DNA from 3 places in the Streptomyces sp. NPDC007971 genome. Region 3 is predicted to be linked to each of the others. Evidence: riboswitches for the same ligand, from Rfam matches in the RefSeq annotation. Region 3 holds a riboswitch; each other region holds the start of a gene.
What was found. A riboswitch is a leader RNA that binds a small molecule or an ion and turns the genes downstream of it on or off. The one in region 3 is predicted to bind thiamine pyrophosphate.

Region 1: it holds a riboswitch for thiamine pyrophosphate, as region 3 does, so the genes downstream of both, thiC (phosphomethylpyrimidine synthase ThiC) here and ACFZCP_RS30760 (thiamine ABC transporter substrate-binding protein) in region 3, are expected to answer to the same signal.
Region 2: it holds a riboswitch for thiamine pyrophosphate, as region 3 does, so the genes downstream of both, thiO (glycine oxidase ThiO) here and ACFZCP_RS30760 (thiamine ABC transporter substrate-binding protein) in region 3, are expected to answer to the same signal.

Annotation. Positions count from the first base shown of each region.
Region 1 is NZ_JBIBJK010000011.1:105,310-112,787, reverse strand. Features, by position in the region: gene ACFZCP_RS23850 (metallophosphoesterase) at 1-473, shown strand, start outside; gene ACFZCP_RS23845 (hypothetical protein) at 667-1,536, shown strand; gene ACFZCP_RS23840 (hypothetical protein) at 1,723-2,124, opposite strand; gene ACFZCP_RS23835 (hypothetical protein) at 2,147-2,614, opposite strand; gene thiC (phosphomethylpyrimidine synthase ThiC) at 2,671-4,455, opposite strand; TPP riboswitch at 4,448-4,621, opposite strand; gene ACFZCP_RS23825 (YibE/F family protein) at 4,702-6,186, shown strand; gene ACFZCP_RS23820 (SsgA family sporulation/cell division regulator) at 6,283-6,720, opposite strand; gene ACFZCP_RS23815 (IclR family transcriptional regulator C-terminal domain-containing protein) at 6,821-7,478, opposite strand, start outside.
Region 2 is NZ_JBIBJK010000005.1:41,411-48,888, forward strand. Features, by position in the region: gene ACFZCP_RS11530 (molybdopterin-dependent oxidoreductase) at 1-278, shown strand, start outside; gene ACFZCP_RS11535 (deoxyribonuclease IV) at 483-1,424, opposite strand; gene pknB (Stk1 family PASTA domain-containing Ser/Thr kinase) at 1,459-3,387, opposite strand; gene ACFZCP_RS11545 (thiazole synthase) at 3,562-4,356, opposite strand; gene thiS (sulfur carrier protein ThiS) at 4,360-4,572, opposite strand; gene thiO (glycine oxidase ThiO) at 4,569-5,765, opposite strand; TPP riboswitch at 5,763-5,874, opposite strand; gene ACFZCP_RS11560 (FAD-dependent oxidoreductase) at 6,086-7,321, shown strand.
Region 3 is NZ_JBIBJK010000016.1:141,681-149,158, reverse strand. Features, by position in the region: gene ACFZCP_RS30770 (cytochrome P450) at 1-861, shown strand, start outside; gene rlmN (23S rRNA (adenine(2503)-C(2))-methyltransferase RlmN) at 1,714-2,820, shown strand; TPP riboswitch at 2,854-2,961, shown strand; gene ACFZCP_RS30760 (thiamine ABC transporter substrate-binding protein) at 3,043-4,116, shown strand; gene ACFZCP_RS30755 (ABC transporter permease subunit) at 4,206-5,807, shown strand; gene ACFZCP_RS30750 (ATP-binding cassette domain-containing protein) at 5,807-6,829, shown strand; gene ACFZCP_RS30745 (maleylpyruvate isomerase N-terminal domain-containing protein) at 6,855-7,478, shown strand, end outside.

The sequences.
Region 1 (7,478 bases), on a different contig from region 3:
AGACCGACATGGACCGCCTCCAGGACCACCACCTGCAGTGGATGGCCCGCCTCGACGCGGTCGAGGAGGTCGACGGGTATCTCCTCCTCCACTCCGACACCACCGCCTACCTCGACTACGGCGACTCGATCGAGGCGGTCAACGACACCGTCCGCGAAACGCTCACCCGTAACGACGCGGACGAGTGCTGGGACCTGTTCCGCAAGTTCACCAAGCGCTTCTCCTTCCGCGACGAGGGCGGCGCCGACGCCGTGCGCTCCCTCCTCGACATGTACGGCGGCACCCGCGTCGTTCACGGCCACAGCCCCATTCCCTACCTGCTGGGCGAGGTCGGCTCGGAGGACGGCGAAGAGGACGGCGGGCCGGTGGTCGAGGGCCCCCACGTCTACGCCGACGGGCTCGCCATCGCCATGGATGGTGGCGTGACCATGGCCGGAAAACTGCTGGTCCAGCAACTTCCTCTGGAGACCTGAGCGTTTCCGGGGCATCCGCCCGTCGGGCGCGCCCACGAACGGATGCGCCCAGCCAGGCACGCGAATTCCGGCAACCCCCTGTCACCGCGTGCCGTCACGGCTCTACCATCGGCTTATCCGTAGCAGGCTCCCCTCCGTTTCTGCCCGACGGCTCGCCGGTGTGCGAGCCCCAAGCCCTACGGAGCACCGGGGGATGCACATGAACAGCGTTCCGCAGCACCTGCTGAGCGAGGACCGCCAGGAATTCGAGCGGATCCTCGATGAGGCGCTGCGCTCCGCAGCACACCGGCCGGAGCTGGCCGCTGTCGGACAGCGGCTCAACCCCGAGCAGCTGCGCACCATGGCGCTCAACGCCACCGCACTCATAGCGGCGGCCGCGGCGAGCGAGTACCAGCACTACGTGAGGGTCCGCGAGGACCTGCGTCACCCGGCACCGTCCGCCCCCTCGGCCGCCCGCGACTCCGCTCACGCGGATCCGGACGCGGCTTCGGGCACGACAGGCCTCGCCACCACGCTCGGCGAGGCCGCCGAGAGCGCCGGAGCGGGCGCCGTCGCCGTGATCGCGGTGCTGGCCCCCGTCCTCGCCGGAACCGCCGCCGCGATCTTCCTGCTCGTCGGCTACATCCTGAAGATGCTGGACCCGGGCCAGGGCTTTGCCCAGACCATGCTCACCGCGGGCTGGGTCTTCGGTGGCGTGGCCGCGGCCGCGATCCTGGTCGCCGCGATCGGGCTGCTGCTCACCGCCCTGCGCAACAGCGCCGCGGCGGACGCCCAAGGCCACGACGCGGCGAGCGAGGCGGTGGCCAGAGCCAGAGAGGCCTGGCGGGACGCCCTGCTGGAGCACGGCATGGTGCCGTTCCTGCGGGACGCACTCGCCCAGCCCGACACGGCGGCCCTGCACCCCACGGTCCCGCCCGCCTCCACCGGCCGCATGCCACGCCTCGGCTACGACCGGCCCGGGTTCAGCAGCCCCGACGACGGCTCGGCCTCCGGCCGCCCGAGCTTCTCCAGCCCGGACTACACGAGCCCCGACTTCGGCGGCCCGGAGCACCAGCCGGAATAGCCCACGGCCCGCGCCCGCCGAGGGACACCGCCGAACGGGGCCGGACGTGCGGCCGACCGCCGAGTGCCCGCGGCGGGCCGCACCCCGCGGCGCAATGCACCACACGCGCACGCGCCTGCGCCTGCGATCGGCGAACGGACCCGATTGCCCGTGCAGACGGCACGTTCGAGCCGGAGTCACTCGTGGTCACGCGTCGAGAGCGGGCAGTTCGACGAGCGCGATGCCCTCGGCCTGAGCAACCGCCAGGCGCGTACCGTCGGGGTGCAACGCCGCAACCGGGCCCCGGACATGGGTGACGCCGTAGGCCCCGTCTCGCCTCGATACGTCCAGCTCGGGCCACTCCGCCAGAACCGAACCGGTCGTGACGTCGATCAGTCGGGGGTGCCCGTGCAAGGAGACGACTCGGCTGCCCTCTGCCATCAGGGTGCCGACCTCGAAAGTGGTGCGATTCCGGTGCAGCCACCGGCGCCGGGAGAGGGACCACACGCCGAGTTGCTGAGGGCCCATAGTGGGCACCTCCTCGTCATCGAGGACGTAGTCACCGGTCGCCACAGCCAGGCGGTCCTGGTCGAGCCAGCACGCCGACACCACTTCGGCATCCAGTCCCGGCTCACCGACAACCGGGAATGAAGGACATCCTTGGCCTGACGTGTCCTGTGGTGAGTCGCTGTCCCGACGCGACGTCCTCGACCTGGAGGACGGCATAGTCCTCCGGGCAGTGAACCAGGATCTCCCGGCCGTCCCGCAACGCTCCCAGTGCCACGGGGTAGTCGAAGTCCTCGGCGTGGTGCGGGCTGCGCGTGAGCTCCCGGACGACGCGCTTTCCCTCCAGCAGCAGAGCCTTCGTCCCGCGCTCGGCGCGGACAACGCTGTAGCGGCCGGAGGGAGAGACCATGCATGTGTCGAACCCGGGACCGTGACCGGAAGAGATCCGGCGCTCCACGCCGGCTGGATTCCAGGCGCGACCTCCCACGGGATCAACCAGATCGTCGCCCTGCCAGACAAGGGACCGGACCGGAGCCGACACCGCTTGCAACACCACGGGACCCACGGCCCGCCCCCCCTCATCGCCGGTCACTGATGGCGCTGCTCCCGAGGCCGTGGGCGCCAAGGAGCAGCGCCGGTCCGGATGCGTCAGTCCGCGATCGGCAGGTACACCCGGTTCCCCGCCTCGGCGAACTCCTTCGACTTCTGGGCCATGCCCTCCTCGATCTCGGCCCGGCTGCCACCGTGTTCGCGCCGGATGTCCTGCGAGATCTTCATGCTGCAGAACTTCGGCCCGCACATGGAGCAGAAGTGGGCCGTCTTGGCAGGCTCGGCCGGCAGCGTCTCGTCGTGGAACTCCCGTGCCGTGTCGGGGTCCAGCGCGAGGTTGAACTGGTCCTCCCACCGGAACTCGAAGCGGGCGTCGGACAGCGCGTCGTCCCACTCCTGAGCACCCGGGTGCCCCTTGGCGAGGTCGGCCGCGTGCGCCGCGATCTTGTAGGTGATGACGCCGGTCTTGACGTCGTCACGGTTGGGCAGGCCCAAGTGCTCCTTGGGCGTGACGTAGCAGAGCATCGCCGTGCCCCACCAGGCGATCATCGCGGCGCCGATACCGGAGGTGATGTGGTCGTACGCCGGTGCGACGTCCGTGGTCAGCGGGCCGAGCGTATAGAACGGAGCTTCATCGCAGATCTCCTGCTGAAGGTCGATGTTCTCCTTGATCTTGTGCATCGGGACGTGCCCGGGGCCCTCGATCATCGTCTGTACGTGGAAACGCTTGGCGATCCGGTTGAGTTCCCCGAGGGTGCGCAACTCCGCGAACTGCGCCTCGTCGTTGGCGTCCGCGATCGAACCCGGCCTCAGGCCGTCGCCCAGCGAGTACGTGACGTCGTAGGCGGCGAGGATCTCGCAGAGTTCCTCGAAGTTCTCGTACAGGAACGACTCCTTGTGGTGCGCCAGGCACCAGGCCGCCATGATCGAGCCGCCGCGCGAGACGATGCCGGTCTTGCGGTTGGCGGTGAGCGGGACGTACGGCAGGCGTACGCCCGCGTGGACGGTCATGTAGTCCACGCCCTGCTCGGCCTGCTCGATGACCGTGTCCTTGTAGATCTCCCAGGTCAGGTCCTCGGCCCTGCCGTCGACCTTCTCCAGTGCCTGGTAGAGCGGCACGGTGCCGATGGGGACGGGGGAGTTGCGCAGTACCCATTCGCGGGTGGTGTGGATGTTGCGGCCGGTGGAGAGGTCCATGACCGTGTCGGCGCCCCAGCGGGTCGCCCAGGTCATCTTCTCCACCTCCTCCTCGATGGAGGACGTCACGGCGGAGTTGCCGATGTTGGCGTTGACCTTCACCAGGAACCGCTTGCCGATGATCATCGGCTCGATCTCCGGGTGGTTGACGTTGGCCGGCAGGACCGCGCGGCCTGCCGCGATCTCCTCACGAACCACCTCGGGCGACACGTTCTCCCGGAGGGCCACGTACTCCATCTCCGGCGTGATCTCACCCCGGCGGGCGTACGCGAGCTGCGTGACCGCCTTGCCGTCCCGGCCGCGGCGCGGCTGGCGCGGACGTCCCGGGAAGACCGCATCCAGGTTGCGCAGCCCGCCGCGCGGCGAGGTGTGCTTGATCCCGTCGTCCTCGGGGCGGACGGGACGGCCCGCGTACTCCTCGGTGTCGCCGCGGCCGATGATCCAGTTCTCCCGCAGGGGCGGCAGGCCCCTGCGGACGTCGGTGTCGACGAGTGGATCGGTGTACGGGCCCGATGTGTCGTAGAGCGTGACCGACTTCCCGTTGGTGAGGTGCACCTGGCGGACCGGCACGCGCAGGTCGGGGCGGGTGCCCTCGACATACGCCTTGTGCCAGCCGATGGACTTCCCGGCCTCCTGGGACTTCTCGTCCTGGACGGAGGCAGGCGTGCGTGCGTCCTTGTTGGTCATGAGACCTACTCCCTACGCCGGCATTACCCGGTAACAGGTTCGGCGGTCGACGCAGCGGTTTCCGTCTGTCGATGTGTCCCGTGAAAGCTCGTTCCACGTGAAACATCGCGAATACGGAGGTCAGCGCCCTCTCAGCCCGGTGCTCCGAGCTCCCGCGTGTGCAAAGGTGCCTCCACGCTAGCGTCAATTCGGGCGCGGTGAACAGAGGGCCCCTGTCGTTCTTGCGATGATCGGTCGGTGACCACGATGGAGCAGTACCCGTATCCGCCTCCGGAGCCGCCGCATCGAGGCGGCTCCGGAGAGGGCGGCGGACACAGCCATGACGGCCACGCGACCGGCGACGGACAGCGCCAAGAGGCCAGGGCCGGGCACGGACATGGGCACGGACATGAGCACCCGGATGCCCCGGCACCGAGCGGCGGCCACGGCCACTCGCACGGGCACAGTCACAGCCACGGACCCGCCGCACCCGTCTCCAAGCATCTGCGCAAGGTCATCGCGGCGATCCTGATCCCGTTCACCGCGGCGGTCGTCGTCGGCCTGGTGGTGCTCTGGCCCGGGGGAGCACCTCCGCACGAGCGCACCGGCGTCGGCTTCGACCGTCAGACGCAGCGGGCCACGGTCTCCCAGGTGGTCGAGGTGAGCTGCAAGTCGGTGAACGCCTCGGGGGGCACCTCGACCGGTGACACCTCCAGCGCCGAGGGCAACCCGGCGCAGCAGGAGCCGAAGGGCACCTGCAAAAAGGCGACGGTCCGGGTCGACACGGGCAAGGACAAGGGCCGTACCTTCACCGAGATCGTGCAGCCGGACCAGTCGCGGCAGCTGCGCCAGGGCGAGAAGGTCGTGGTCGCCTACGAGCCCTCGGCGCCGAAGGACCTGCAGTACTCCGTCACGGATGTGGACCGGAAGTTCCCGATGGCGCTGCTGGCGGGGATCTTCGCGCTCGCGGTCGTGGTGGTGGGCCGGATGCGCGGTGTCATGGCGCTGGTCGCCCTGGCCGTGAGCTTCGGGGTGCTGACGCTCTTCATCCTGCCCGCGATCCTGCAGGGCTCGAACCCGCTGCTGGTGGCCGTCGTCGGGGCGAGCGCGATCATGCTCATCGCGCTGTACATGTGCCATGGGCTGTCGGCCCGTACGTCGGTCGCAGTGCTCGGCACCCTGGTGTCCCTGCTGCTGATCGGCATTCTCGGCTCGGAGTTCATCGACTGGGCCGCGCTCACCGGCAACACGGACGACAACACCGGTCTGATCCACGGCCTGTATCCGTCGATCGACATGAGCGGTCTGCTGCTGGCCGGCGTCATCATCGGTTCGCTGGGCGTCCTGGACGATGTGACGGTGACCCAGACGTCGGCGGTCTGGGAGCTGCACGAGGCCAACCCCGCGATGGGCTGGCGCGGGCTGTACCGGGCAGGCATCCGCATCGGCCGCGACCACATCGCCTCCGTGGTCAACACCCTCGTCCTCGCCTACGCCGGAGCCGCGCTGCCGCTGCTGCTGCTGTTCTCGATCGCGCAGAGCAGCGTGGGCACGGTCGCCAACAGCGAGCTGGTCGCCGAGGAGATCGTGCGCACGCTGGTCGGGTCCATCGGCCTGGTGGCCTCGGTCCCGGTCACCACCGCGCTCGCCGCCCTGGTGGTCTCGGCGGACCGGCCAGGACCGGGCGCGGACCCCGCGGGGGCCCAGCTCGCTCCGGCGCGCGGCGGCAGGGGCCGGCGCCGGAAGCGGTGACCTGGGCCCCACAGGCCCGGGAACCGACAGGAGAAGCGTTACTGCACAATCTCGTGCGGCGCGGCGGAGCGACCGGCGCCCCGTTGCCGTGACCTTTCAGCCTGCGCTCTGCTCCTCGGCCAGGATCCTGTCCAAGGCCTCGTCGAGGTGCGCGTCGAAGTCGGCCAGTGCACCCTCCTGGCCGAGCGGCACCAGCTTGTCCGTACGGTCGAGGAAGGCCACGAGGGGCGGCGCCGAGGAGCGGAACAGGGCCTGGTCGCCGCCGACCTGAAGCCGGATCAGCACCTCGCCCAGCAGCTCGGAGTCGGCGGGCGCGATGTGCACGTCCCCCTCGCCGCACGGCCGCCCGACCCCGTCGATCAGCAGCTCACGGCCGAAGGCCCAGGTCACCGGGGCGTCACCGGGCAGATGGAAGGTCAGCCGCACGGCATAGGGATCACAGGTCTCGTACCGCAGCTCCACCGGAATGCGGAAGGAGAGCTCTTCGGACACAAGAAAGCTCATCATGACCTCTGCCTGTACGGATTCACGCATCGCCTACCCCGTCGTATGACATCGATTGGCCGGGATTAAAACCCTTCGACCGTGGTCAAATCTTGCTCAACGTACACGACAGATCACAAGGAGTGAGTTTTCAGATACTGATAGAGAGCGCCAGCGAGCCCAGATGGCGCCCGATGTCGGCCTGGAGCCGGTGGGCGGCGGGCAGCAGCCGGTCGCTCTGGTGGAAGGGGAGCGAAAGGGCCACCGTGGCCGCCGTGGTGCCGATGGTGACCGGGATCGCCGCGCAGACCGTCCCGAGCGCGTACTCCTGACGCTCGACCACCGGCTCCATCCGCGAGATTCTGGCGAGGCGGCGCAGCAGGGCGTGGTTGTCACGCACGGTGTACGGGGTGAGGGACTGCACGGGATAGCGGGCCAGGTGGTCGCGGCGGGCCTCCTCGTCCAGCTGGGAGAGCAGGCACTGCCCGATCGCGTGCGCATGCCCGGTCTCACGGAAGTCGGCCCACTCCTCGACCGCCGGTGTCTCCGGCGAGTCGGAGACACAGATGACCTCGATCTCGCCGTCCCGGTACATCGCGTAGTACACCGGTACTCCGATGGAATCGCGCCAGTGCGCGAGGGTGTCGGCCACCGTGCTGCGACGTTTCTGCTGCGCTCCGCTGCTACTCAGCCGCTCGGCCGCGTCACCGAGGAAGAACAGCCCTTTCTCACGGCGCAGATAGCCCTCGTGCACAAGGGTGCGCAGCAGGTGATAGGTCGTGGGCAGGGCGAGGCCGGTCTCGCGCGCC
Region 2 (7,478 bases), on a different contig from region 3:
GCTCGAACCTGCGCCTCGGGGACTTCGACTCCGACCGCACCGTCTTCGCCACCCACAAGGACGGCGAGCTGCTCACCGCCGAGCACGGCTTCCCGGTGCGCCTGATCGTCCCCCATCTGTACGCCTGGAAGGGCCCCAAGTGGGTGCGGGGCGTGGAGTACATGACCGCCGACCGCCGCGGCTTCTGGGAGGAACGCGGCTACCACAACATCGGCGACCCCTGGAAGGAACAGCGCTACTCCTACCAGGAGGAGCTCGGGGACGGCCCCGAGCTCTGACGTCTCCCGGCGCGCCGCTCGGTGGTGGTACCGGTGCACCACCGCGTGTGAGCCCGATGTTCCTCGTGCGCTGTGTGTGGCGCATGAGCCCGATGTTTCTCGTGCGCTGCGTGTGCCTCGTGCTGCAGGAGTGCTCCCGATGCCAGGTGACGGTTCCTGCATCCAGCGGGGAACCGTATACCCCCTGGGGTATTCCTGGACGGGTTATCCGTCGCGCAGTTTCTTCAGCCGCTCCACGTCCGCCGCGTGTCCTTCCTTGCCGCCGGGCGTCTCGATGATCAGCGGGACGCCCTCGGTCGCGGGGTGGGTCATCAGCGCCCGGAACGGGTCCTCGCCGATGTGGCCGGCGCCGATGTTCTCGTGCCGGTCCTTGTGCGCGCCGACCACGTCCTTGGAGTCGTTGGCGTGGATCAGCTTCAGCCGCCCCTCGCCGACGGTGTCCACCAGCAGATCGAGGGTCCGGTGCATGCCGTCCGGCCCGGTCAGGTCGTGACCGGCGGCGAAGATGTGGCAGGTGTCCAGGCACACGCCCAGCTTCGGATGGGCGTCCAGCGCCTCGAAGTACGGCCCGAAGTCCCAGGTGCGCGAGCACAGCGAGGAGCCCTGCCCGGCGGTCGACTCCAGCAGCAGGAACGGGTCGTCGTCGTGGGTCAGCTCGTCCAGCAGCGGCAGCAGCTGCTCCCGCACCTGCTGCAGCGCCACGGCCCGCTCCCGTCCGCCCGTCGCGCTGCCGGTGTGGACGACGACACCCAGCGCACCGATCTCCCGCCCGCGCCGCAGCGAGTGCCGCAGCGACTCGACCGACCTCTCCACGGTCGCCCCGGTGTGGGAACCGAAGTTGATCAGATAGGGGGCGTGCACATACGCCGGGATCGACTCCTGAGCGCAGGCCGCCCGGAACGCCTCGTCCTGGCGCGGATTGCCGGCCGGCGTCGCCCAGCCCCGCGGATTGGCCACGAAGACCTGCACGGTCTCGGCCTTCAGGTCACGGGCGTAGGACAGGCCGACGGAGTTCAGACCGCCGGCCACGGGGACGTGACCGCCGACGGGGTTGCGGGAAGGACCGGTTCCGGGGCCGCCGACGGCGTTGCGCGAAGGACCGGTTCCGGGGCTGCCGGCAGGGGCGGGGGACTGCTCGATGCTCACCCGTTCAGGGTGTCACGCGGCGTGCCGTCCCCGTTCACCGGATGGTGATCGTTATCGCCGACCCCTTGGGGGCCGTCTCGCCGCCCTGAACCGACTGCTTCTTCACGGTGTCACCGAAGATCCCGAGCAGCCCCCGGTCCTCCTTCACCTCGAAGCCGGCGTCCCCCAGTGCCTTCTTCGCGTCGTCCACGCTGTCCCCGACCACGTCCGGAACCTCGATCATCTCCGGGCCCTTGGACAGCTTCAGCGTCACCGTGTCGCCCTCGGCGGCCTGGCTGTCGCCGGCCGGGGACTGCTGGGCCACCTGCCCCTTGTCGTACTCGGAGTTGACCTGCTGCGCGGAGATGGTCACCTTCAGGCCGGCGTCCTCCAGCTCCTGCTTGGCCTCGTCGAGGTCGTCGCCGGTGACGTCCGGCACGTCGATCGGGTTGCCCTTGCTGACCAGGAGCGCGATCGCCGAGCCCGCGTGCCGCTTGATACCCGCCTGCGGGTCGGTGCCGATCACCGAGCCCTTGGCGACGCTGTCGCTGAACGCCCGGTTGACCATGCCCGGCTCCAGGCCGGCCGCCTTCAGTTTCGCCTGCGCCTTCCCCAGCGGGACGCCCGCCAGGTCCGGCACCTTCACGATCTCGGGTCCCCGGGAGACGACCAGGGTCACGGAGTCGTTGCTCCGGATCCGGGCCCCGACCGCCGGGTCGGTGCTGATGACCGTGCCGCGCGCGACCGTGTCGTTGTACTCCAGTCTGACCCGCCCGACGTCGAGCCCGGCCGCCTTCAGCCGCGTCCTCGCCTGGTCCTCGGTCTTGGCCAGCACCTGCGGGACCTTGGTGAACTGCCCCGAGCTGATGTACCAGACCCCGGCACCCACGCCGAGGACCACCAGGATCGCGGCGATGACCGTGACGAGCCCGCGCCGGGGCCGCGCCGGGCGGCGCCGGGGCACCGGAGGGCTGTCCAGCCGGCTGGTGTGCTGGACGTCCGCCGCGGGAGCCTCGTCGTCCTCGTTGACGGGCAGCGGCCGGGGCACGGTCAGCGAGCGCGGAATCACGCTCGTGCGGTCCCCGGCGTTGTCGTGCTCGGCGGACAGCGCCTGCGGCGGCAGGGCGTCCAACTGCTCGGCGGTCAGCTCGGCACGCGCGCGCAGCACCTGGCCGAGCAGTGCCGCCGCGTCGTGCGGCCGCAGGTCGGGGGTGCGCGCGGTGGCCGAGGCGACCAGTTCGTCCAGCTCGTACGGCAGCCCCGGCACGAGTGCGGAGGGCGGCGGCACGTCCTCGTGGATGTGCTTGTAGAGCACCTGGGCGGGGGAGTCCCCGGAGTGCGGCTTGCCGCCGGTCAGCATCTCGTAGAGCACGACACCGCAGGCGTACACGTCGACGCGCGGGTCGGCGGTGCCCTGCTCGATCTGCTCGGGCGCGAGATACGACACGGTCCCGAGCACGGAGCCGGTCGTGCTGGTCACGGTGTCCACGGACCGCACCAGCCCGAAGTCGGCGACCTTGACCCGTCCGTCGTCCCCTATCAGCACGTTCTCGGGCTTCATGTCCCGGTGCACGAACCCGGCCCGGTGCGCGGCGCCGAGCGCGGCCAGCACGGGCTCCAGGATGTCCAGCGCGGCCCGCACCTGCAGCGCGCCCCGCTCTCGCAGCACGTCCCGCAGGGTGCACCCGGCGATGTACTCCATCGCCAGGTACACGTACGACCCGTCGGTGCCCTGGTCGAAGACCTGCACCACGTTGGGGTGGGCCAGCCGGGCGACCGACTTGGCCTCCCGGATGAACCGCTCCACGAAAGACCCGTCGGCCGCGAGCGTCGGGTGCATCACCTTGAGCGCGAGAACCCGGTCCAGGCGGGTGTCCAGGGCCCGGTAGACCGTGGCCATCCCACCGACCGCGATCCGCGCATCGACGCGGTACCGGCCGTCGAGCACCTGCCCGACGAGGGGGTCCTGAAGGGTCGTATCCACGCAGGCGAGTGTACGAGGGGCGACCGACACTCCCGTCCGTTGGGCCGTTCCGGGGACGGAATGCAGCAGAGCTGTGACCCTCGTGGTACGCCCCCAGGGCCTCTCCTTCGGAGCGTGCCGGTTTCCGCCGTGAGGTGCCGTGATCCGAAGCCGGCCCGGTCCGAAGGAAGGACCCTAGAAGGCAGGGCGTTCCGGATCCAGGTGCGCGCGTCCCTCCGCCGGGGAGGACGCCTGGGCGAAGTGACGGCGCGGGATCCGCCCGGCGAGCCGGGCCAGCCGTCCCGCCTCCACCGCGTGCTTCATCGCGGCGGCCATCGTCTCGGGCTCCTGCGCGCGCGTGACGGCGGAGGCGAGCATGACCCCCGCGCACCCCAGCTCCATCGCGAGGGCCACGTCCGAGGCCGTACCGGCGCCCGCGTCCAGGATCACCGGTACGCGCGCGTGCTCCACGATCAGCTGGAAGTTGTGCGGATTGCGGATGCCCAGCCCGGAGCCGATCGGCGAGCCCAGCGGCATCACCGCCGCGCAGCCCACGTCCTCCAGCTTCCGGGCGACCACGGGATCGTCGTTGGTGTACGGCAGCACCGTGAACCCGTCGTCGACCAGCGTCTCCGCCGCATCCAGCAGCTCCACCGGATCCGGCAGCAGCGTCCGCTCGTCGGCGATGACCTCCAGCTTGATCAGGTCCGTACCCAGCGCCTCCCGGGCCAGCCGGGCGGTCAGCACGGCCTCACCGGCGGTGAAACAGCCCGCCGTGTTCGGCAGCACCCCGATGCCCAGCTTCTCCAGCACCGACAGCACCGAGCCCTGCACCTCGGGATTGACCCGCCGCATCGCCACGGTGGTCAGCGCGGTGCCCGAGGCGACCAGTGCCCGCTCCAGGACGTCCAGGCTCGGCGCACCACCCGTGCCCATGATCAGCCGGGAGCCGAGGGGCACACCGCCGAGGACGAAGGGATCGTCGGCCATGGGTCAGCCTCCTTGCACTGCGGTGAGGATCTCCACGCGGTCTCCCTCGCACAGGGAGGTGAGCGGCCACCGACCGCGCGGGACGACGGTTTCGTTGACGGCGGCGGCGACGCCTGAGGGCGCGGCGGTGAGGGTCCCGACGAGGACGTCCAGCGCGGTGCCCGGGGCGACCTGCCGGTGCTCCCCGTTGACGGAGATCGTGACGGAGACGGTCATACGGGCTGCTCCATGAGTGCGGGCCGGTCCTCGGGCGCGGGCCGGTCCTCGGGTGCGGCGCCGAAGCGCCCCGGCGTGAACGGACGGGCTTCCTCCGGCAGCTCACCGCCGGCCAGCAGCTCGGCCATGACGTGCCCGGTGACCGGCGTGAGCAGCACACCGTTGCGATAGTGCCCCGTGGCCAGCAGCAGCCCGTCCAGACCGGACGGGCCGAGCAGCGGCGCGTTGTCGGGGGAGCCCGGGCGCAGTCCCGCGCGGGTCTCCGTCAGGGGCAGCTCGGTGATGCCCGGCACCAGTTCATGGGCGTCGCGCAGCAGCTCGTACACGCCCCCCGCGGTCACCGTCGTGTCCCAGCCCAGCTCCTCGCTGGTGGCGCCGACGACCAGCTCGCCGTTCTCCCGGGGCACCAGGTAGACATGGCTGCCGCGCACCACGGCCCGCACGGTGCGGCTCAGGAACGGCGCGTACCGCGCGGGCACGGTCAGCCGCAGCACCTGCCCCTTCACCGGCCGCACCGGCGGCAGCACGGCCCGGGGGACGCCCGCCAGGCGCCCGCTCAGGCTCCCGCCCGCGAGCACGACCTGCCCCGCGCCGAGCCCGGTGCCCTCAGACGTGGTGACGCCGGTGGCGCGGCCCCCTGCCACATCGAGCCGCTCGGCCCACGACCGGTGGAACACCACCCCGGCCCGCTCGCACGCGGCCACCAGGGCCGATGCCAGCCGCCGCGGATCGATCTGGTGGTCGCCGTCGACCCGCAGCCCGCCGCGGACCCCGGGCGCCAGCATCGGCTCCAGGCGCCGGCACTCCCGCCCGGACAGCCACTCCGACTCCAGGCCCGAGCGCCGCTGCAGTTCGTGCAGCTCACGCAGGTGGGCGCGGTCGTCGGCGTCCAGCGCCACGGCGAGCGTGCCGCAGCGGCGGTACCCGAGGTCGTGGCCGGTCAGCTCGGTCAGCTCGGCCGCGAAGTCCGGATAGCGGCGGGCCGACTCCAGATTGAGGGCGAGCAGTGTCTCCTCGCCGTAGTGCAGTTCGGTGACCGCGGCCAGCATTCCCGCCGCGACCCGCGCGGCCCCGCCGCCGGGCTCGGGGTCCACCACGGCCGTGGCGAGCCCGCGCTGCGCGGCACGCCAGGCCGTGACCAGGCCGATGATCCCGCCCCCGATGACGAGGACGTCGGACGTACGTGACGACATGGGCGTCCAGCCCCTCCCTTCGCCGGCATGACCCGGATCAGGTTCGTACGGTCGGAGGCCGCCAGCCTCCCTCTCAGCCCGGTGCGTCCGGGCTCCCGCGAGTGCTTGTACGGTGGCCACCCTAGCCCGCGGCGCTCGCCGCCCGTAAGAGAGCCCCGGCCCGTGCCCCGTGCGCCGGGCGGACCGGTCCGGGCCCCGTGGCGGACCACGCCGCAGGTCGCAGGCCTGCGGCGGTGCGGCCGGCTGCGCACGAGTGCTGTGGAACAGGTCACTGAGCACGCCCGCTGACTGACCATTCGTCAGTTGTCTATGGTGATCGGGTGAGCGAGCAGACACCACAGCAGGACACTGCACAGGGGCGGCGCGTGGTCGTCGTCGGCGCCGGCATGGCCGGGGTGCAGACGGCGGTGGCCCTGCGGGAACAGGGCTGCACGGGCACCGTGACCCTGATCGGCGCCGAGCCGCACCAGCCCTACGACCGGCCGCCGCTGTCCAAGGCCGTGCTCCTCGGCACGTCCGAGGGGTCTGCCTTCGACGTCGACTTCGAGTCGCTCGGCATCGAACTGCGGCTCGGCTGTGAGGCGCTGGGCGTGCGTCCCGCCGACCACGAGCTGGACACCGAGGCGGGGCCCGTGCCCTACGACGTCCTGGTCCTCGCCACCGGCGCCGAACCGATGCGGCTGCCCGGCACCGAGGGCGTGCCCGGCGTGCACCTGCTGCGCACCCTGGACGACGCCGAACGGCTCAAGCCGGTGCTCGCCCGGCAGCACGACATCGTGGTGGTCGGCGCCGGCTGGATCGGCGCCGAGTTCGCCACGGCGGCCCGGGAGGCGGGCTGCGCGGTGACCGTCGTCGAGGCCGCCGACCGGCCGCTGGCGGGCGCGCTGCCCGCCGAGGTCGCCGCCCCCATGACCGCCTGGTACGCCGACAGCGGCGCCGAGCTGCGCACCCACGCGCGCGTGGAGCGCGTCGAGCCCGGCACGGTGGTGCTCGCCGACGGCACCCGGCTGCCCGCGGGCGCCGTCGTGGTCGGCATCGGTGCGCGTCCGGCCACCGCATGGCTGGCCGGCTCCGGTGTCGAGCTGGGCGCGCACGGCGAGGTCGTGGCCGACGCCCACCTGCGCACCTCGGCCGAGGACGTGTACGCGGTCGGCGACTGCGCCTCCTTCCCCTCCGCCCGGTACGGCGCCCGGCTGCTGGTCCACCACTGGGACAACGCCCTGCAGGGGCCGCGCACGGTCGCCGCGAACATCATGGGCGCGATCCCGGCGGTCTACGACCCGGTGCCGTACTTCTGGTCCGAGCAGTTCGGCCGGTTCGTCCAGTACGCCGGCCACCATCCGGCGGCCGACCGCCTGGTGTGGCGCGGCGACCCGGCCGGCCCGGCCTGGACCGTCTGCTGGCTGCGCGAGGACCGCCTGGTGGCCCTGCTGGCCGTGGGCAGGCCGCGCGATCTGGCCCAGGGGCGGCGGCTGATCGAGGCGGGCCGCCGTATGGATCCGCAGGCGCTGACCGACCCGGCGCGGCCCTTGAAGGACGCCACCGCCGACCGCTGAGCGCCCGGGAGGGGCGCGGGGCCGTGCCGACCTGCCCCCCGCGTGGGCGCGAGCGGCCGCAGCGGTGCCGCAGCCGCTCGACGGCCTCCTTCCGGCACGTTCGCCGCGCGCACGGCACCCCGCACCGCACCCCGCGCAGCGCAACGTGGACCGGGCC
Region 3 (7,478 bases):
CTGCGGCCCCAGGTCCAGGAGCTGACCGACCGGGCGGCCGACGCGCTGGCCGCCGGCCCGCAACCGGCCGACCTGGTACGGGACTTCGCGGCCAAGGTGTCGGCGCTGGTCATCGCACGGCTGATGGGGATCCCGGACGAGCACACCGCGTTCTTCCTGGAGCAGACCCAGATCCTGCTCACGGATGGTGACCCGGACCTCTCCCTGGCGGCGCACCACCGGATCATCGGCTTCCTCGACGAGAACGCGCGCGCCAAGGAGCACGACCCGGGTGACGACCTGGTCAGCCGTCTCGTCGTCCACCACATGGCCACCGGCGAACTCGACCGCGCCGATCTCCTGGGAATCCTCAAGCTGCTGCTCATCGCCGGCCATGAGTCGACCGCCACGCAGATCGCGGTCAGCACGCTGAGCCTGCTGACCGACGACGGGCTGCGCGCCGAGGTCCTCGCCGACAACGGGGCGCTCCTGCCGAAGTTCGTGGAGGAGTCGATGCGGTTCTGGTCGATCATCCAGGACGGCGTCGTGCGCCAGGCCACCGAGGACCTCCGGATCGGCGAGACCCTGGTCAAGGAGGGCGAGTCGGTGATGATCAGTCTCGTCGCCGCCAACCACGACGCCGCCGTCTTCCCCGATCCCGAGCGTCTCGACATCCACCGCGACGCCTCCGGCCATCTGCTGTGGGGCCACGGCCCCCACTTCTGCCTCGGCGCGTCGCTGGGCCGGCAGGAGGTGACACTCGCCCTCGGCTCCCTCTTCTCCAGGCTGCCCACCCTCCGCCTGGCCTGTGAGGCCTCCCGCCTCCGTTTCCGCGAGAACCCCGTCTTCCACTGCCTTGCCGAGCTGCCGGTCGCCTGGTGACCGACCGCCCGATAGCGCGCGAGGGGACGCCCCCGGCGTGGAGGGACCGAAGTATGCGGGGGGACGACCTCGGCGTGGCTGCCGCCCGACTCGGCGACCGCTCACACAAGCGCCCACGCAGGCGCTCGGCGCGAACCCCGGCCGAGCGCCCGCACTCGGTCTCCGCCTCGTTCGTAGTCGTAGTCGTAGTCGTAGCCGTAGCCGTAGTCCTACGCGGCCGTCCACACGTCCGGTCCGCCTCCACGCCACTCGATCAGATCTGATGTCGAAGGGTCGACGTCGTCGAGTCCTGCCCGTCTCAGGAACTCCTCGACGTCCCCCGGGCCGCCTGCCAGACCAAGGGACTCCGCGGCCACCGTCACGCGGCGTCGACCGCCCCGCGACGGTGGATGTACGACCACGGGTCGCTTGTGGGGCATGCCCATGGGATCACCGCTCTTTCGGTCATGCGTTTCCGGGCGCCGGTGCGCCACGGTCCAGCAGTCGCCCATGGGCACTGGGCCATGACGCGACGCGCGAAGCGCACCAGCTCCGGACGGGGCAGCATGGATTCGTTCGCGCGTTCGATTCTAGGGGGTCGGTGTCACGAACACCACGGGCCCGGCGGCGGCCCGCATCCGGTCGGCCGGCGGACGTGCAGAGCTTCAACCTGCGAAGACGCTCTCGCTGCCCTCGGCGGGCCGGGCCGTCCGTGGGCCGTCCGCGGGTCGTCCGTGGGCCGTCCGCGGGTCGTCCGCGGGTCGTCCGCGGGTCGTCCGAGGGGTGGCACGACACCTGGGAACGACCGGTGGCGGCCACCCGCACGACCGAGTCCCCAGGTCACCCGATTGGATCTGCGACACTGATAAGGCCATGCCTAAGCCCGGAGAACTCATTTTCGTCGCCCCGCGCGGAGCCAAGAAGCCGCCGCGGCACCTTGCCGACCTCACACCCGCCGAGCGCAAGGAAGCGGTGGCCGAGATCGGCGAGAAGCCGTTCCGCGCCAAGCAGCTCTCGCAGCACTACTTCGCGCGGTACGCGCACGACCCCGAGCAGTGGACCGACATCCCGGCCGGCTCGCGGGACATGCTGCGCGAGGCGCTCTTCCCGGAGCTGATGACCGTCGTCCGGCATCTGTCGACCGACCAGGGCACGACCCGCAAGACACTGTGGCGCCTGTTCGACGGCACCCTCGTGGAGTCCGTGCTGATGCGCTACCCGGACCGGGTGACCATGTGCATCAGCTCCCAGGCGGGGTGCGGGATGAACTGCCCGTTCTGCGCGACCGGGCAGGCGGGGCTCGACCGGAATCTGTCGACCGCCGAGATCGTCCATCAGATCGTGGACGGGATGCGGGCGCTGCGCGACGGCGAGGTTCCCGGCGGCCCGTCGCGGCTGTCCAACATCGTCTTCATGGGGATGGGCGAGCCGCTCGCCAACTACAAGCGTGTGGTGGGCGCCGTCCGTGCGCTCACCGATCCCGCCCCGGACGGACTCGGGCTGTCCCAGCGGGGCATCACCGTGTCGACCGTCGGGCTGGTGCCCGCCATCCACCGGTTCGCCGACGAGGGCTTCAAGTGCCGCCTGGCGATCTCCCTGCACGCCCCGGACGACGAGCTGCGCGACACCCTCGTCCCCGTGAACACGCGGTGGAAGGTGCGCGAGGTGCTGGACGCCGGGTTCGAGTACACCGAGAAGTCCGGGCGCCGGCTCTCCATCGAGTACGCGCTGATCCGGGACATCAACGACCAGGCCTGGCGTGGTGACCGGCTCGGGCGGCTGCTCAGGGGCAAGCCCGTGCACGTCAACCTCATTCCGCTGAACCCGACGCCGGGGTCGAAGTGGACGGCCTCGCGCCCCGAGGACGAGAAGGCGTTCGTGGAGGCGATCGCCGCCCACGGAGTGCCGGTCACGATCCGGGACACCCGGGGCCAGGAGATCGACGGGGCGTGCGGTCAGCTCGCGGCCACCGAGCGGTAATCTGGCTGCGTTCGATTACGTCTCAACATCTTCATATTCCGACAGGGGAGCGCCACAGCGCTGAGAGTGCGGCGATCGGGCCGCAGACCCTCTGAACCTTGCCCAGGTCATTCTGGGTAGGAAGTTCGGTCTTCACTCATGCTGTTGCGCCCTGCCCGCAATCCTCTCCGAGGGACCGGGCGGGGCCGCGTTCTTCCTGGCCAACCCCAGGAGGACATTCACGTGCACACCAAGACCCTCGTGGCCGCGGCGGTCGGCCTCGGCCTGGTCACCTTGTCCGCATGCGGATCGACGGACACCAAGGGCGCCACGGACTCCAGGACCGTGACCCTCGTCAGCCACGACTCGTGGGCCGTGTCCAAGAACGTGCTCAAGGACTTCGAGAAGCAGTCCGGTTACAAGGTGCGGGTCCTGCCGGGCGGCGACGCCGGCCAGGCCGTCAACAAGGCGATCCTGACCAAGGACAACCCGCAGGGCGACGTCTTCTTCGGCGTCGACAACACCCTGCTGTCACGGGCCCTCGACAACGGCCTGTTCCAGCCGTACGCGGCGAAGGGCCTGGCAACGGCCGGTGCCGCCTACCAGCTCGACAAGGACAAGCACCGGGTCACGCCCGTCGACTACGGCGACATCTGCGTCAACTACGACAAGGCCTACTTCGCCCAGCACCACCTGACCCCGCCGCAGACCTTCGCCGACCTGGCCAAGCCCGCGTACAAGAACCTCCTCGTCACCGAGAACGCGGCCACCTCCTCGCCGGGCCTCGGCTTCCTGCTCGGCAGCGCGGCCCAGTACGGGGACGGGGGCTGGCAGGGCTACTGGAAGAAGCTCCAGGCCAACGGCGTCAAGGTCGTCGACGGCTGGGAGCAGGCCTACTCCCAGGAGTTCTCCGGCTCGTCCGAGGGGAAGAAGGCCGGGGGCGACCGGCCGCTCGTGGTGTCCTACGCCTCCTCCCCGCCCGCCGAGGTGATCTACGCCAAGAAGCGGCCCGACACCGCCCCGACGGGCGTCGCGACCGGCACCTGCTTCCGGCAGATCGAGTTCGCCGGGCTGCTGAGCAACGCGAAGAACACCAAGGGCGGCAAGGCGTTCATCGACTTCCTGCTCTCCAAGGAGTTCCAGCAGGACATGCCGCTGAACATGTTCGTGTACCCGGTGGTGAAGGGCGCCGCGGTGCCGGCCGACTTCACGAAGTACGGGCCGGCCGCCAAGAGCCCCGAGACGATGGCCCCCGAAAAGATCGCCGCCAACCGCGACCAGTGGGTCAAGTCGTGGACGTCGCTCGTACTGAAGTAGCGGCGGGGGCGGCTGCCGGCCCGGCCGCCGACGAAGCGGCCGGGCCGACGGCCGGGAAGCGCCGTGGGAGCGCGGCGCGGCTCGGGCTCATGGCCCTGCCCGTCGCGTTCTTCGCCGTGTTCTTCGCCTGGCCCGTCGCCGCGATCGTGGCGCGCGGGCTGAAGGTGGACGGAGTCTGGCAGTTCGGCCGGATGGCGGACGTCGTCACCCGGCCGGACATCCGCCACGTGCTGTGGTTCACCACCTGGCAGGCGCTCGCCTCCACCGCGCTCACCCTGCTGCTCGCCCTGCCCGCCGCCTACGTCTTCGCCCGTCTCGACTTCCCCGGCAAGCAGGTGCTGCGGGCCGTCGTCACGGTCCCGTTCGTGCTGCCGACCGTCGTCGTCGGCACCGCCTTCCTGGCACTGGTCGGGCGCGGCGGACTGCTGGACGACCTGTGGGGTCTGCGGCTGGACACCACGGTGTGGGCGATCCTGCTGGCGCACGTCTTCTTCAACTACGCGGTCGTCGTCCGCACGGTCGGCGGGCTGTGGGCCCAGCTCGACCCCCGGCAGGAACAGGCCGCCCGGATGCTCGGCGCCTCGCCCCTCGGGGCCTGGCGGAAGGTGACCCTGCCGGCCCTCGCGCCCGCCGTCGCCGCCGCCGCGCTGATGGTGTTCCTGTTCACCTTCACCTCCTTCGGCGTGGTGCAGATCCTCGGCGGGCCCACCTTCTCCACCCTCGAAGTGGAGATCTACCGCCAGACCTCCGAGATCTTCGACCTGTCCACGGCCGCCGTCCTCACCGTCGTCCAGTTCGTCGCGGTGGGCGCGATCCTCGCCGTGCACGCCCGGACGGTACGGCGGCGGGAGACCGCCCTGCGCCTGGTGGACGCCGCGGTCACGGCCCGCCGACCGCGCGGGGCCGGGCAGTGGGCGCTGCTCGCCTCGGTCCTCGTCACCGTCGCGCTGCTCCTGGTGATGCCGCTCGCCGTGCTCGTGCAGCGCTCCCTCGACGCCCCCGGTCTCGGCTACTACCGGGCGCTGACGAACGCCGACGGCGGCACCTTCCTCGTGGCGCCGCTGCACGCCGTGTGGACCTCCCTGGAGTACGCCCTCGCCGCCACCGCCATCGCGGTGCTGATCGGGGGTCTCGCCGCGGCCGCGCTGGCCCGCCGGGACGCGGGCCGGCTGGTGCGCGGCTTCGACGCGCTGCTGATGCTGCCGCTCGGCGTCTCCGCCGTGACCGTCGGCTTCGGCTTCCTGATCGCGCTGGACAAGCCCCCGCTGGACCTGCGCCAGTCCTGGATCCTGGTACCGCTCGCCCAGGCGCTGGTGGGAGCCCCCTTCGTCGTACGGACCATGCTGCCCGTGCTGCGGGCGGTGGACGGACGGCTCAGGGAGGCGGCGGCCGTGCTCGGGGCCTCGCCCTGGCGGGTGTGGCGGGAGGTCGATCTGCCGCTCGTACGGCGGGCGCTGCTGGTCGCGGCAGGGTTCGCGTTCGCCGTGTCCCTCGGGGAGTTCGGGGCGACCGTGTTCATCGCGCGGCCCGACGACCCGACGCTCCCGGTCGCCGTGGCCCGTCTGCTGAGCCGGCCCGGGGACCTCAACTACGGGCAGGCGATGGCCCTGTCCACGATTCTGATGGTGGTCTGCGCGGCCGCCCTGCTCGTGCTGGAGCGGCTGCGCATCGACCGGACGGGGGAGTTCTGATGCTGCTGAGCCTGGACGCCGCGACCGTACGCTTCGGCGGGCGTCCCGTCCTGGACGCGGTCGGCCTGGACGTCGCCGAGCACGAGGTGGTGTGTGTGCTCGGGCCCAGCGGCAGCGGGAAGTCGACGCTGCTCAGGGCGGTGGCCGGGCTGCAGCCGCTGGACTTCGGGCGGGTGCTGCTCGACGGCCGTGACCAGGCGGGTGTGCCCGCGCACCGGCGGGGCGTCGGGCTGATGTTCCAGGACCATCAGCTCTTCCCGCAGCGGGACGTCGGCGGCAACGTGGACTTCGGGCTGCGGATGCACGGGGTGCCCAGGGGCGAACGGGACGCGCAGATCGCACAGTTGCTGGAGATGGTGGGTCTGCCGGGGGCCGCCGGGCGGCCCGTGGCCGCGCTGTCCGGCGGCGAGCAGCAGCGGGTCGCCCTCGCCCGGGCACTGGCGCCCCGGCCCCGGCTGCTCATGCTCGACGAGCCGCTGGGCCAGCTCGACCGCTCGCTGCGGGAACGGCTGGTGGTCGAACTGCGCGAGCTGTTCGGCCGGCTGGGGACGACCGTGCTCGCCGTCACCCATGACCAGGGCGAGGCCTTCGCGCTGGCCGACCGGGTCGTGGTGATGCGCGACGGGCGGATCGCCCAGTCCGGGACGCCCCTGGAGGTGTGGCAGCGGCCGGCCGACGAGTTCGTGGCCCGTTTCCTCGGCTTCGACAACGTGGTCCCGGCGACCGTCGCGGAGTCGGTCGCCAGCACCCCGTGGGGCAAGCTGCCGGTGCCCGAGGGCTCGCCCCAGGGCGACCGTCCGCTGCTCGTCCGGCCCGCCGGCGTCCGGCTCGTGGCGGCCGGCGACGGACTGGCGTGCACGGTGGTGGCCCGCACCTTCAAGGGCACCCATGTGTCCGTCCGGCTGCGGCCCCGCGACGGCGGCCCGCTCCTGGAGGCGGCCTGTGCGCTGCGGGATGCGCCGGACACCGGGGCCGACGTGGGCGTCGGGTTCGACGTGGCCGAAATCGACGTGCTCGGGTGATCACCGCGCCCCTAGGGTGAGGGGCATGACTTTGCTCGCACATGACCGATACTGCGATGAAATCGCCCATCAGGTAGACCGGTTGAGGGCAGTGGTGACCTCCGGCACGGACCTGTCCGCCACCGTGCCGACCTGCCCGGACTGGTCGCTGGAGGACCTCGTGCGCCACATGGGCGGCGCCCTGCGCTGGGTGGACACCCTGGTCCGCAGCCGGGCACAGGAGAACATCCCCGAGGAGCGGATCCCGCTCGCTGCGGGGCCCGGTGAGCGGGGCGACGCGGCGGCCCTGGACAAGTGGCTGGCCGAGACCGGCGAGCGGGTCGTCGAGGCGCTGCGCGAGGCCGGGCCCGACACCTCGGTGTGGACATGGGCCGGGACCGCCGACTCCGGCTTCTGGGCCCGCCGCATGACCCACGAGATCACCGTGCACCGCGCCGACGCGGCGCTCGCGGCCGGGCTGCCCTACGAGGTCGCCCCCGAGATCGCCGCCGACGCGGTGGACGAGTGGCTGCAGCTCGTGGAGTGGGTGCAGCGCAGCGGCGCGCACCCGGCGGCCCAGGAACTGCGCGGCCCCGGCCACAGCATCCATCTGCACGCCACCGACACCGATCCGGCGCTGAACGCCGAGTGGCTCATCGAGCTGGGCGAA